DNA from 2 places in the Fictibacillus sp. B-59209 genome. Region 2 is predicted to be linked to the other one. Evidence: riboswitches for the same ligand, from Rfam matches in the RefSeq annotation. Region 2 holds a riboswitch; the other holds the start of a gene.
What was found. A riboswitch is a leader RNA that binds a small molecule or an ion and turns the genes downstream of it on or off. The one in region 2 is predicted to bind S-adenosylmethionine.
Positions count from the first base shown of each region.

Region 1 (5,406 bases), on a different contig from region 2:
TAGTAGCGGGGGACGACGGAAAAAGCTGTTTTTTTAACATTATCCGCCATGGCCATCCGATTTTTGCTGGTTGTTTCGTAAGCCATGAGGACTTCTTCATCTGTAACCAAAACAGCCATATCTTTAATGTTCGGCAGGCGTACAGCCATGTCAGTAATCATGTCAGCCAGTTTTTGGCGATCCATTTTCGGTATTTGATTGGCAGAGAGGGGCTTTCTGTTCTCTCCCTTATATTCATGTCGCACATAGCCGAAGTCCCCGTATCTTCTGTCGGTTCCCATCGTATTATTATCATTTTTGTAATTTTTGTAGCTGGTGTTGGAAAATTTATAACCGCTTGTTGTTTCTTTTCTCGTGTCATCATCCGAGCAGGCAGCGGTAAACAGGGTAAAGGATAGGATCATTAATGCAGCAATTTTCTTGTTCATGTGATTCACCTCCTTATCCTTAGGTTGACCACAATAAAAAACTTTTTACAAAGAAATTGTTGGCTGTATTTTTATGGGACATGGTAAAATATAAAAGTGAGGTGAGTTCATGATTTGTATTGGTGAGCATTGCTACGAACTGATAGAGAATAATAAAGAGGCCTTTGATGAGGAACTGCTCAAATCAAGGTACAGCGAAATTTTACATAAATATGATTATCTTGTCGGTGATATCGGCTATGAACAGCTCAGGCTGCGCGGCTTTTTCGAAGACGGACATGATAAAGCGACATATGACACGAAGATCAGTACGCTTCCGGAATACATTTATGAGTATTGTAACTTTGGCTGTCCTTATTTTGTGCTAAAGAAAATAACCCCCTGATCAACAAGGGGTTATTTATCCTGCCTTATTTATAATTTTGGTATGGTTCTTCTGTATCTTCTCCAGGATCATCATGCGTCGGATGGGCACCGGGATATTGGCGTTCCATGCCGGCGTGAAGATTTTTATATTCATAGTTGAAGGCGCTGTAATACCGCTGATTTTCTTCCCAGGGAGTAGATTTTCCAAGCTTTGCATTAATTGGAGATCCGTATGGTCCTTCAGGCAAGTCTTCAGGCAGAACATAGCGCCTGCGGGTTTCCACATTAGAGAAATCCGTATAGGTTTTTTTATCCTTGTTATACAAAATAACCATTCCCTTCAGGCAGGTTAAGGATAGAAGGCATCTATCCTTTTTTAAACTGCCCATGAAATGGCTTTTTTTGTGTGGGTAATTTTCCCGCAAAACTATAGTGTTTCGTATAGGAACTCCCGAAGCTCCTGTGCATCTTCCTCATTAAGCTGGAAAACATGCTCCAAGTATCCCTCTTCTTCAAGGTCATCTTCTCCTATGATGGAAAAACGGCTTCCCTGCAGATCGAGAATCAGGCTCTTGCCGTAATGTCTTCCTGTTTTTACAATGGCGAGGTCAAATCGGGTATTCGTTCCCATAAAACTTACGAAGCGTGTCTCGGATTTCTCGGTATCGTCATACAGAAAAAAGCGTTCTTCTGCCACATTCAGTCCTCCTTGCCGCAAGGGCTTTCCTTCTTTCTTCCCCATGATAGCAGACAAGCCGGTATAAGAAAATAGGAGGCTCCTTCCGTAATTCTCCTTGAATTTTGTGATAAACTAATAAGGACTATGCAGAATGACAAGGCAGGGTGATACATATGTATTTTGTTGACAGAAAAAAAATTGAACACCATTTAGTATATCTGGGATCATTGCATCAGCAGGCAAAGAAACTGGCCGGCAAGGAAGGCGATGTAGAAAAGCTGGCTCTTGAACGAGCGGCTCACGTTATCATCGAAAGTATGATCGATGTGGGTAATTCGATGATCGATGGCTTCATAATGAGGGATCCGGGCAGTTATGAAGACATATTGGATATCCTTGAGGATGAAAAAGTGATCACCGCGCAAAATGCGAAAGGATTGAAAAAGGTCGTATCACTGCGCAAAATGCTGGTCCAGCAATTTGCGAGTGTCAGCCATTCTGAAATTTCCGAGGTCCTTTTGGAGAATTCTGGATCGATCGAAAGTTTCCCTGCCGATGTGAGACGCTATATTGAACAAGAATTGGGGCCTGTTTCTGCATTTTTGCCTGAAGAGGAGCAGAAGTAAAAGCTGCTATCCCTATTTCTAAACATTTTTGTTTAGAATGTACTTTTGCTAGAAAATGCTGTAAGATAGGGGTAAGGAAGGTGATTGTTAATGGCTATGGCTAATAACACCTCTACCCGTTCTGAAATCATTCATATGCTTAAGCGATATAGAAAATTGACGGTTACTGAAATGGCCAGCCGCCTTGGGATTACCGAGATGGCTGTCAGGCGCCACTTAAATACATTAGAGAGAGACAGGCTCGTTGAAACCACCCTGGTCCGCCAGGCCATGGGACGGCCGCTGAATGTGTATCAGCTCTCCGAAGCTGCGGATGAACAATTTCCGCGCAACTATTCGGGGCTGACCGTTGAATTTATGAGAGACATTCAGGAGATTGCCGGTGAGAAAGCTGTGCATGAATTGTTTGTCCGCCGGGAAAACCGCTTAAATGATAAGTATAAGAAACGGATGGAGAATAAGAGCTTTGAGCAAAAGGTGGCCGAACTCGCCGACATTCAAAACGAAGCCGGCTATATGGTCGAGTGGGAAAAAACAGAAGACGGCCAGTATGAATTAAAAGAATTCAACTGCCCGATTGCCAAAGTAGCAAATGAATATCAGAATGCCTGCTCATGTGAGCTTTCTTTATTCCAGAGAATGCTCGGTACAGACCATGTGGAACGCACAGAATGTCTTGCTAAAGGCGGCTCGTATTGCAAATATTTGATTTCCGAAGAGAAAAACGCATAAACCCTACTGGCTGATCCGCCAATAGGGTTTATTTTTTTGTTGGATTTTTACGATCATCCGCCCTCTATTCTTTCCTTCTGTTGTCGTAAGAAGGACGTCAGGTAGAGCTCTTCGAGGGTGATCTCTTTTTCCATCGTCTCGCTGGCCACACTTTTTCTCTTACTGGAGCAGGGCAGAAGACCGATATGGTATTGCTGACTGCAGCAGAAAATAAAAAATGCAAAGTTTCGAACATCGGCCAGGGGGAGCGTGCCAAAAACTTTGCCACTTCCTTATCGTGAAAAAAAGGGTTGACTTCAACATTAAAGTTCAGTATTATTCAAAATAACTTAATATTCAGATGTATCTTATCCAGAGAGGTGGAGGGACTGACCCGATGAAACCCGGCAACCAGCAGAAATGCATGGTGCTAATTTCAGCAGAACACGCAAATGTTCTGAAAGATGAGAGCCGACGGTGAAAACTGCGACCTCTTCTTTTAGAAGAGGTCTTTTTGATTGTCCAGCTTCAGTGCCCAATGCTGAAAACGAACTTGAGTTTTCAGCTAAGGTCCTTGATAGATGAAAAGTAAGACTTTCTTTTCATCCTTAGTCATCTTCGTTCTTCTCCCTCAACACAAAAAACGTGTTGCTTGAGAAGAACTCAAGCGCTTCTCGGACCTTAGCAGGGCACTTCAGCTTTTCTTGTTGGCTAACATTTTACTCAGATCCTTGCCTCTGTTTAAACCACTACATTTTAGAAGGAGAGATTGAACATGAGTGAAGAAAGAGAATATGGTTTTGAGACGGTTTCATTGCACGAGGGACAGAAAGTAGATCCGACAACAGGCGCGAGAGCGGTTCCTATTTACCAGACAACGTCTTATCAATTCAACAGTACGGAGCACGCAGCCAACCTTTTTGGTTTAAAAGAGTTTGGGAACATTTACAGCCGAATCATGAATCCGACACAGGATGCGTTTGAACAGACGATTGCAAAGCTAGAAGGCGGTGTTGGAGCGCTGGCGGTTGCATCCGGCCAGGCGGCGATTACGTATTCCATTTTAAACATAGCGGGAGCAGGTGACGAAATTGTAGCGTCTGGCTCTCTATATGGCGGAACGTATAACTTGTTTGCGAATACACTTCCGAAGCTCGGAATCAATTTTAAATTTGCAGAAGTGGATAACCTTCAATCCTTCCGTGATGCCATTACTGAAAAGACAAAAGCGGTTTACATCGAGACGATCGGGAATCCGAAAATTGACGTGGCAGATATCTCAGCCATTGCAGAAATTGCTCATGAAGCAGGGGTTCCGCTTATCGTAGACAATACGTTTGCAACACCATATCTTTGCCGTCCGATCGAGTATGGAGCAGACATTGTCGTTCATTCCGCTACAAAATTCATTGGCGGACACGGCACATCGATTGGAGGATTAATTATAGATTCCGGTAAGTTTGATTGGACGAACGGCAAATTCCCAGGACTTACGGAGCCGGATGAAAGCTATAATGGCGTCGTTTATACGGAAGCAGTCGGACCGCTGGCTTATATTATCAAGGCGCGTGTCCAATTGCTCAGAGACCTCGGTTCTTGCGTATCACCGTTTAACTCCTTCCTCTTTATTCAAGGGCTTGAAACGCTGGCCCTGCGTGTAGAACGGCATAGTGAAAATGCCCTGAAGGTGGCGAAATACTTAAAAGAACATCCTGCTGTGGACTGGGTGAACTATCCTGGATTAGAAGATAACAAGTATAATGAGCTGGCGCAGAAATATTTGCCTAAAGGTGCTGGTGCCATCCTCACTTTCGGTGTAAAAGGCGGGGTAGAAGAAGGAAGAAAGCTCATTGAAAGTGTGAAGTTATTCTCTCACTTGGCGAATGTCGGTGATTCTAAATCATTAATCATCCATCCGGCAAGCACTACGCATCAGCAGCTGACAGAGGAAGAGCAGCTTAGAGCAGGAGTATCGCCTGAGATGGTAAGGCTGTCGGTGGGCATTGAAACGATTGATGATATTATCTATGATCTCGAGCAGGCACTAGCGGTCATCAGTCCGGTTCCAAGCGGCCAGTAATTGTTATGTTCAATAAACACCCTTTCTACTATACTTAAGACAAGTATGAAATTTTCAGGTGAATGAATCGAAATTGGAAGGGATGTTTGGTATGGCTGTAAGAAAGCTTGAGCATGTAGGAATTATGGTTGAAAACTTGGAAGAATCCATTTCCTTTTACCGTGACATCATAGGTTTGGATGTGATCAAACGAATGAAACACTCCAAGCCAGGGATCGAACTAGTATTTTTGGGAATGGAAGGGGAGATCCTGGTTGAGCTGGTAGCAGGCCACAATAGACAGCTGGCTGAAGAAGGAAAAGTGAATCATGTGGCGTTTACCGTAGATGATCTCTCGAAAGAAATTCAGGAGCTGAAGAATCATAGCGTCCTGTTTGTCGAAGATGAGGTGACATCGTTGCCTGATGGTTCTCAGTATATATTCTTCTATGGCCCTGACCGGGAGAGAATTGAATATTTTCAGCCAGCAACGCCGAAATAAAAAGGGGCTGTCCTGAAAGTCGAAAATTGACCTTC
Region 1 covers NZ_JARMMC010000005.1:103,208-108,613, forward strand. Annotated here, with positions in the region: gene P4361_RS02825 (YhcN/YlaJ family sporulation lipoprotein) at 1-428, opposite strand, end outside; gene P4361_RS02830 (YutD family protein) at 538-813, shown strand; gene P4361_RS02835 (hypothetical protein) at 839-1,129, opposite strand; gene P4361_RS02840 (DUF3055 domain-containing protein) at 1,222-1,491, opposite strand; gene P4361_RS02845 (DUF86 domain-containing protein) at 1,647-2,099, shown strand; gene P4361_RS02850 (helix-turn-helix transcriptional regulator) at 2,190-2,831, shown strand; SAM riboswitch class I at 3,176-3,281, shown strand; gene P4361_RS02855 (homocysteine synthase) at 3,586-4,890, shown strand; gene P4361_RS02860 (VOC family protein) at 4,982-5,371, shown strand.
Region 1: another riboswitch for S-adenosylmethionine. It lies ahead of P4361_RS02855 (homocysteine synthase); the one in region 2 lies ahead of metX (homoserine O-acetyltransferase MetX).

Region 2 (5,406 bases):
ACCTTGAAACTCAGCAGAATTGTTTTCATTTCGTCTATTTCTTTCAAAATTTAATTTTTCAGCCAGTACGTTGGGTAATTGCATTTGATCTATGGTCATGTAAAAATCCCTTTCATCATAAAAACTATAAAAATCTATTATATAGTATATCTCTTCTTCTTTCCTTTCAAATGCTTAGTTTAGGGCAGCATTGACATTCGGTGGGAACCGAATTAGAATTAGGACCAGGTACTAAATGCAGAATGTGATAAAGGACGTGTTTTTGTTGACAAGAAAAGTAGCTTTAATTACAGGAGGCACCAGAGGTATCGGTAAAGCCATCGCCTCCAAATTTGCCTCCGAAGAATATGATCTCGTGTTGAATTTCATGAGGAAGAAGAAAGACGCAGAGGAGACCAAACAAGAATTTGAATCTCAATACGGAATTAAGGTCCATTTAGTGAAAGCGAACGTCGGTGACCTTGACCAGATCAAAGCCTTGTTTGCGGAAGTAAAAGAAACCTTTGGCAGCCTAGATGTATTTATAAACAATGCCGCTTCCGGTGTTTTAAGGCCCCTGCTGGAAATTGAAGAAAGCCATTGGGATTGGACTCAGGACATCAACGCAAAAGCGTACCTGTTTGCCTCCCAGCAAGCAGCGATGCTTATGGCAGAAAAAGGTTCAGGTGCTATCGTTGCTCTATCGAGTCTTGGATCAATCAGAGCACTTCCGAATTACGTAGCCGTTGGTGTATCCAAGGCTTCGGTTGAAGCAATCACCCGTTATCTTGCTGTCGAACTTGCGCCTAAAGGAATTGTTGTCAATGCGGTATCTGGCGGAGCTGTTGATACGGATGCACTGAAGCATTTCCCTAATCGGGAAGAACTCTTAAACGAAGCGAAGAAGAAGAACCCGGCGGGACGAATTGTTGAACCGGTTGATATCGCTGAAACGGTTTATTTCCTCTGTACACCTGCAGCCAGCATGATTAGAGGGCAAACCATTATAGTGGACGGCGGCCTATCATTGCTTGCTTAAATACACTGGAAAAACGCCTAATAATTTTTGGGCGTTTTTTTAAATTATAAGATTGACTGACTGGTCATATCAGTAATATAATGATTTAGTGATTTTAGTTTAGTAGGTTAATTAAATTGAGAATTTGACTGGGGGTCATTTCATAGAAGGTGATCAAAACGAATTGTAAAAATACTACCATGAGAACATGAAAGCACAAAGGTTCCTGAGTTGAAGGAGTATAGCAAAGATTAACACTTAAAGATTCAATTAGTATAACAACAGAATGGAGAAGAACAATCATATGAAAATTGAACAACAAATGCCTATCAACCGCAATATGGTCCTTTTGGGCCTTATTATTGGGATGTTTTTCAGCGCAATGGAACAGACCGTGGTTGGTACAGCGATGCCTACCATTATCGGTGAGTTAAATGGATTTTCTATTTTTGCCTGGGTAACTACTGCCTATTTAATTACATCTACTACGATAATTCCGATCGTCGGAAAGCTTTCGGATCTATACGGACGCCGTTCCCTTTATTTGATTGGGACCGTCATTTTCGTCATTGGCTCCGGGTTATGTGCAACAGCGAATTCTATGGAACAATTGATTTTCTACCGCGGGCTGCAGGGTCTTGGCGGCGGTATGATCATGCCTCTTTCACAAACCATTATCGGTGATATTTTCACAGCGGAACAGCGTGCGAAATGGCAGGGAGTATTCGGAGCAATCTTCGGATTAAGCTCTGTTATCGGTCCGTTCATCGGTGGATTTTTAGTCGACTCGATCAGCTGGCACTGGATTTTCTTAATTAATGTTCCTTTTGGTCTCTTATCTGCCATCCTCATTTTTGTTGGAATGAAAAATGAACTGGTAAGGCCAAAAGAAGAAGTGAATATCGATTATCTTGGAATCATCACTCTAATCCCTGCCATCGTCTTATTGCTCCTTGGTTTGACGTTTGGCGGAGATAAATTTGAATGGGTTTCTCTGGAAAGCGGATTGATCTTCGGCTTCTCCATCGTTCTCTTGATCGTATTCGGATTTGTAGAAAAGAAGGCAAAAGAGCCTGTCCTAGATCTTTCACTGTTTAAAAACCGTGTTTTTGCCACAACAAATGCTCTAGGGTTTTTACTGGGCTTAGGCATGTTCGGTGCGATCATGTTCGTTCCGATGTTTATGCAGGGTATTCTGGGTGTAACTCCGACACAAGCTGGTTCTACCATGACACCGATGATGATTTCTCTCATCCTGGCGAGTATTATTGGAGGAAGACTTCTATTGAAAGTTCCTTATCGAACCGTATTGACTGCGGGCATGATCATTACAGCAGTAGGCTTCTACTTGATGAGCACGATGGGTGTTGATTCCAATGAAATTACAGCATACGCTTATATGATTATTATGGGATTCGGAATGGGTCTTGTTATGCCGACATTAATGATCGCGATTCAAAATGAATTTCCGAAAACAAAACTGGGAGCTGTTACTTCTGCATCAACGTTCTTCCGTTCAATTGGCGGTACGATTGGTATCACTGTTCTAAATGTAGTGATGAACCATTCCTTAGAAACAAAAATGAAAGATGTAGTGAGTGAACAAACGAACCCAATGCTTCAAGGGATCTTTCAAAAGTTAGCAGACAAAACAGATGCATTGTTCAGCATTTTAATCCATCCAAATCTTCTTAAATTGCCTGATACAATTAAAGATACCGTTATTCATTCTATACAGACCGCATGGAGTGATTCTTTTACCACTGTATTTTTAACAGGCTTGATTTTTATTGGAGCGGGTATTTTGGTCGCTTTATCCGTCGGCGGCGGAAGAATTAGCCGGGAGCGCCCTGAACAGCATACGCCTTCTAATCAGACGGCGGTTATTGAAAAACCAGCTGTTGAATAGTGATAAATAAAGACATGAGGATTATATCCTCATGTCTTTATTGTTTCTCTCATAAATTCTTTGAGCAAGTTCCCCCACTTATCAAATTCTGTCAGAAATCCATCATGGCCAAACATGGTGGATACCTCAAGATATTTTGCTCTTTTATTTTCAGCTTGAACATCTTTTACAAACTGTTCCATTAAATCAGAAGGATAGAGCAAATCACCGGTGAAACCAACACAAAGCATTTGAGCCTTATAGCTCTGGGAAGCAGCCGATACTCCTCCCCTTTCTCTGCCGATATCGTGAGTATCCATCGCTTTCAATAGTGTTAAGTAACTGTTGGCATCAAAACGGTCCGCTAATTTATCCGCTTGGTATTGAAGATAGGATTCAACTGAAAAGGCTGCATCCTCATGAATGGTTTCCCAATTCTCTGTTTGTTTTCGCTGAAATCGATGATTGAACAATGCTCCCGAACGATAAGTGAGCATACCGATCATCCGAGCAATGCCAAGCCCTTTCCTTGGTGTATTTTCTTTACCGTACTGTCCGTTATTCCATAAGGGATCACTGAGGATGGCCGTTCTTCCCGCTGCATTGAAACCTATCGCATAATCACTTAGAAAAGGGGTTACGGCAATCGGGATCAGACGCTCCATAAAATCAGGATACATCAGTCCCCACTCTAATACCTGCATGCCGCCTAACGATCCGCCGATCACTGCCTCTAGACGTCCCAAGCCGAGTACTTCCAAAAGTTTCTTTTGGGCCTGCACCATGTCTCTGATTGTTATCAATGGAAATTCAGCTCCGTAAGGACTTCCAGTAACGGGATTGACCGAGAGTGGTCCTGTTGATCCGTCACACCCTCCCAATACATTTGAAGTAATCACCTGGTATTTCTCCAAATCAATATACTGCCCATTTCCCAATAGACCTGCCCACCAGCCTTCTCCCATCTCACTGTTTAACGTATAATGATTACCTGTAAGCGCATGGCATACGAAAATGGCAGGTGCATTTGCTGCGCCGATTCGCTGGTAAGCGATATGGACATCTTTCAGCTCTTTTCCAGACTCTAACGTAAGTTCTCCTATTGCTGCAGTATCATTTACAGCAGATAATTGTGTATTTGCCAACAGATATCCCCCCATTTATTCAACAAAAAACACCTCTCTAAAAGATTCAGAGAGGTGCAATTATCCGCTTGGGCTTGACCTTCTCTTATCTCTCAAAGCCTTCTGCCTTGCAGGATTTGGCACCTGTTCAGAAATAATCTGCAGGTTGCCGGGTATCATCGGGCCAGTCCCTCCACCACTCTTGATAAGAGTCAATTATGAATTTTTCAAATACTTTAATACGTTCAAAAATACCTTACTCCTATAGGTTTGTCAAATGGAATTTGGAGGTTGGGTACAAATGTTACAATTATGTTTGCCTCTCTTATATATAGGGAATGAATTTATATAAGTTTACAAAAAAGGGGTGATTTTTATGCCTTATTACGAAAGAATCCTTGTTGGTGTGGATGGATCGGAATCTTCGGAGGTTGCCTTTTACAGAGCTATAGAAATTACGAAAGAATATCATGCGCAATTGCTAATTGTTCATATTTCTGAGGAAAAAATCCCTACTGCTCCATTAGACGCAGGTGCAGTTAACTTCGAGATGAACCGTGACAAGAGTTTTAGTGAATCCCTTCTTGAAAATTATGATGAGATGGCAAGGAAACATGGATTAAAAAATGTTAAAACCTTATCTAATTACGGAACTCCAAAAACAGAAATCCTTTCTTTCGCTTCCATGCATGAAGCAGATTTAATTGTCTGCGGTGCAACCGGGTTAAACGCTATGGAACGCATTTTTATCGGCAGTGTTTCACAATATATCACCAGGCATGCCACTTGTGATGTTCTCATCGCCCGGAACAGCCAAAAAATTGAATCATCGGGTCTTAGCATAAAGAGCTCAAGTGAACGATAATAAAACCTCGGACCTTTCAATGGCCTGAGGCTTTAATTTACTTGCTGAATGTATGGTTGCCGATTACTATATTGACAGGCTTTGTATCGAGCCAACGGCTTACCGCTGTCGTTTTATTATAGAAAAACAGCGATCCATTCGTATTGTCATAACCGGATAATGCTTTATCAACAGCTTTTTCTGATGAAGGTGAAGGCTTTTTCAGGTTGTTTTCCATGACAGGCTCAAACTGACCTTTGTCGTAGATAACCCCTTTGATCGTATCCGGAAAGCTATCAGCCTTTACTCGGTTCAAGACAACAGCAGCAACTGCAGCTTTACCTTCAAAACTTTCACCCATTGCTTCAGCTTCAACAAGAGAAGCGAGAAGTCTTTTATCTTCTGAAGAAGCTTTCACTTGATCTTCACTTACCCCTTTAACTGCCGGTATGTTTAATTGCTGGCCAGGTCTTATCATATTTCCGTCTAAATTGTTGTCTTTTTTGATACTTTCATAAGGTACGTTATAAGACTGACCAAGCTTCCAAAGTGT
Region 2 covers NZ_JARMMC010000045.1:4,559-9,964, forward strand. Annotated here, with positions in the region: gene P4361_RS22880 (MoxR family ATPase) at 1-99, opposite strand, end outside; gene fabL (enoyl-[acyl-carrier-protein] reductase FabL) at 266-1,018, shown strand; gene P4361_RS22890 (MDR family MFS transporter) at 1,302-2,906, shown strand; gene metX (homoserine O-acetyltransferase MetX) at 2,936-4,030, opposite strand; SAM riboswitch class I at 4,113-4,221, opposite strand; gene P4361_RS22900 (universal stress protein) at 4,386-4,874, shown strand; gene P4361_RS22905 (cell wall hydrolase) at 4,912-5,406, opposite strand, start outside.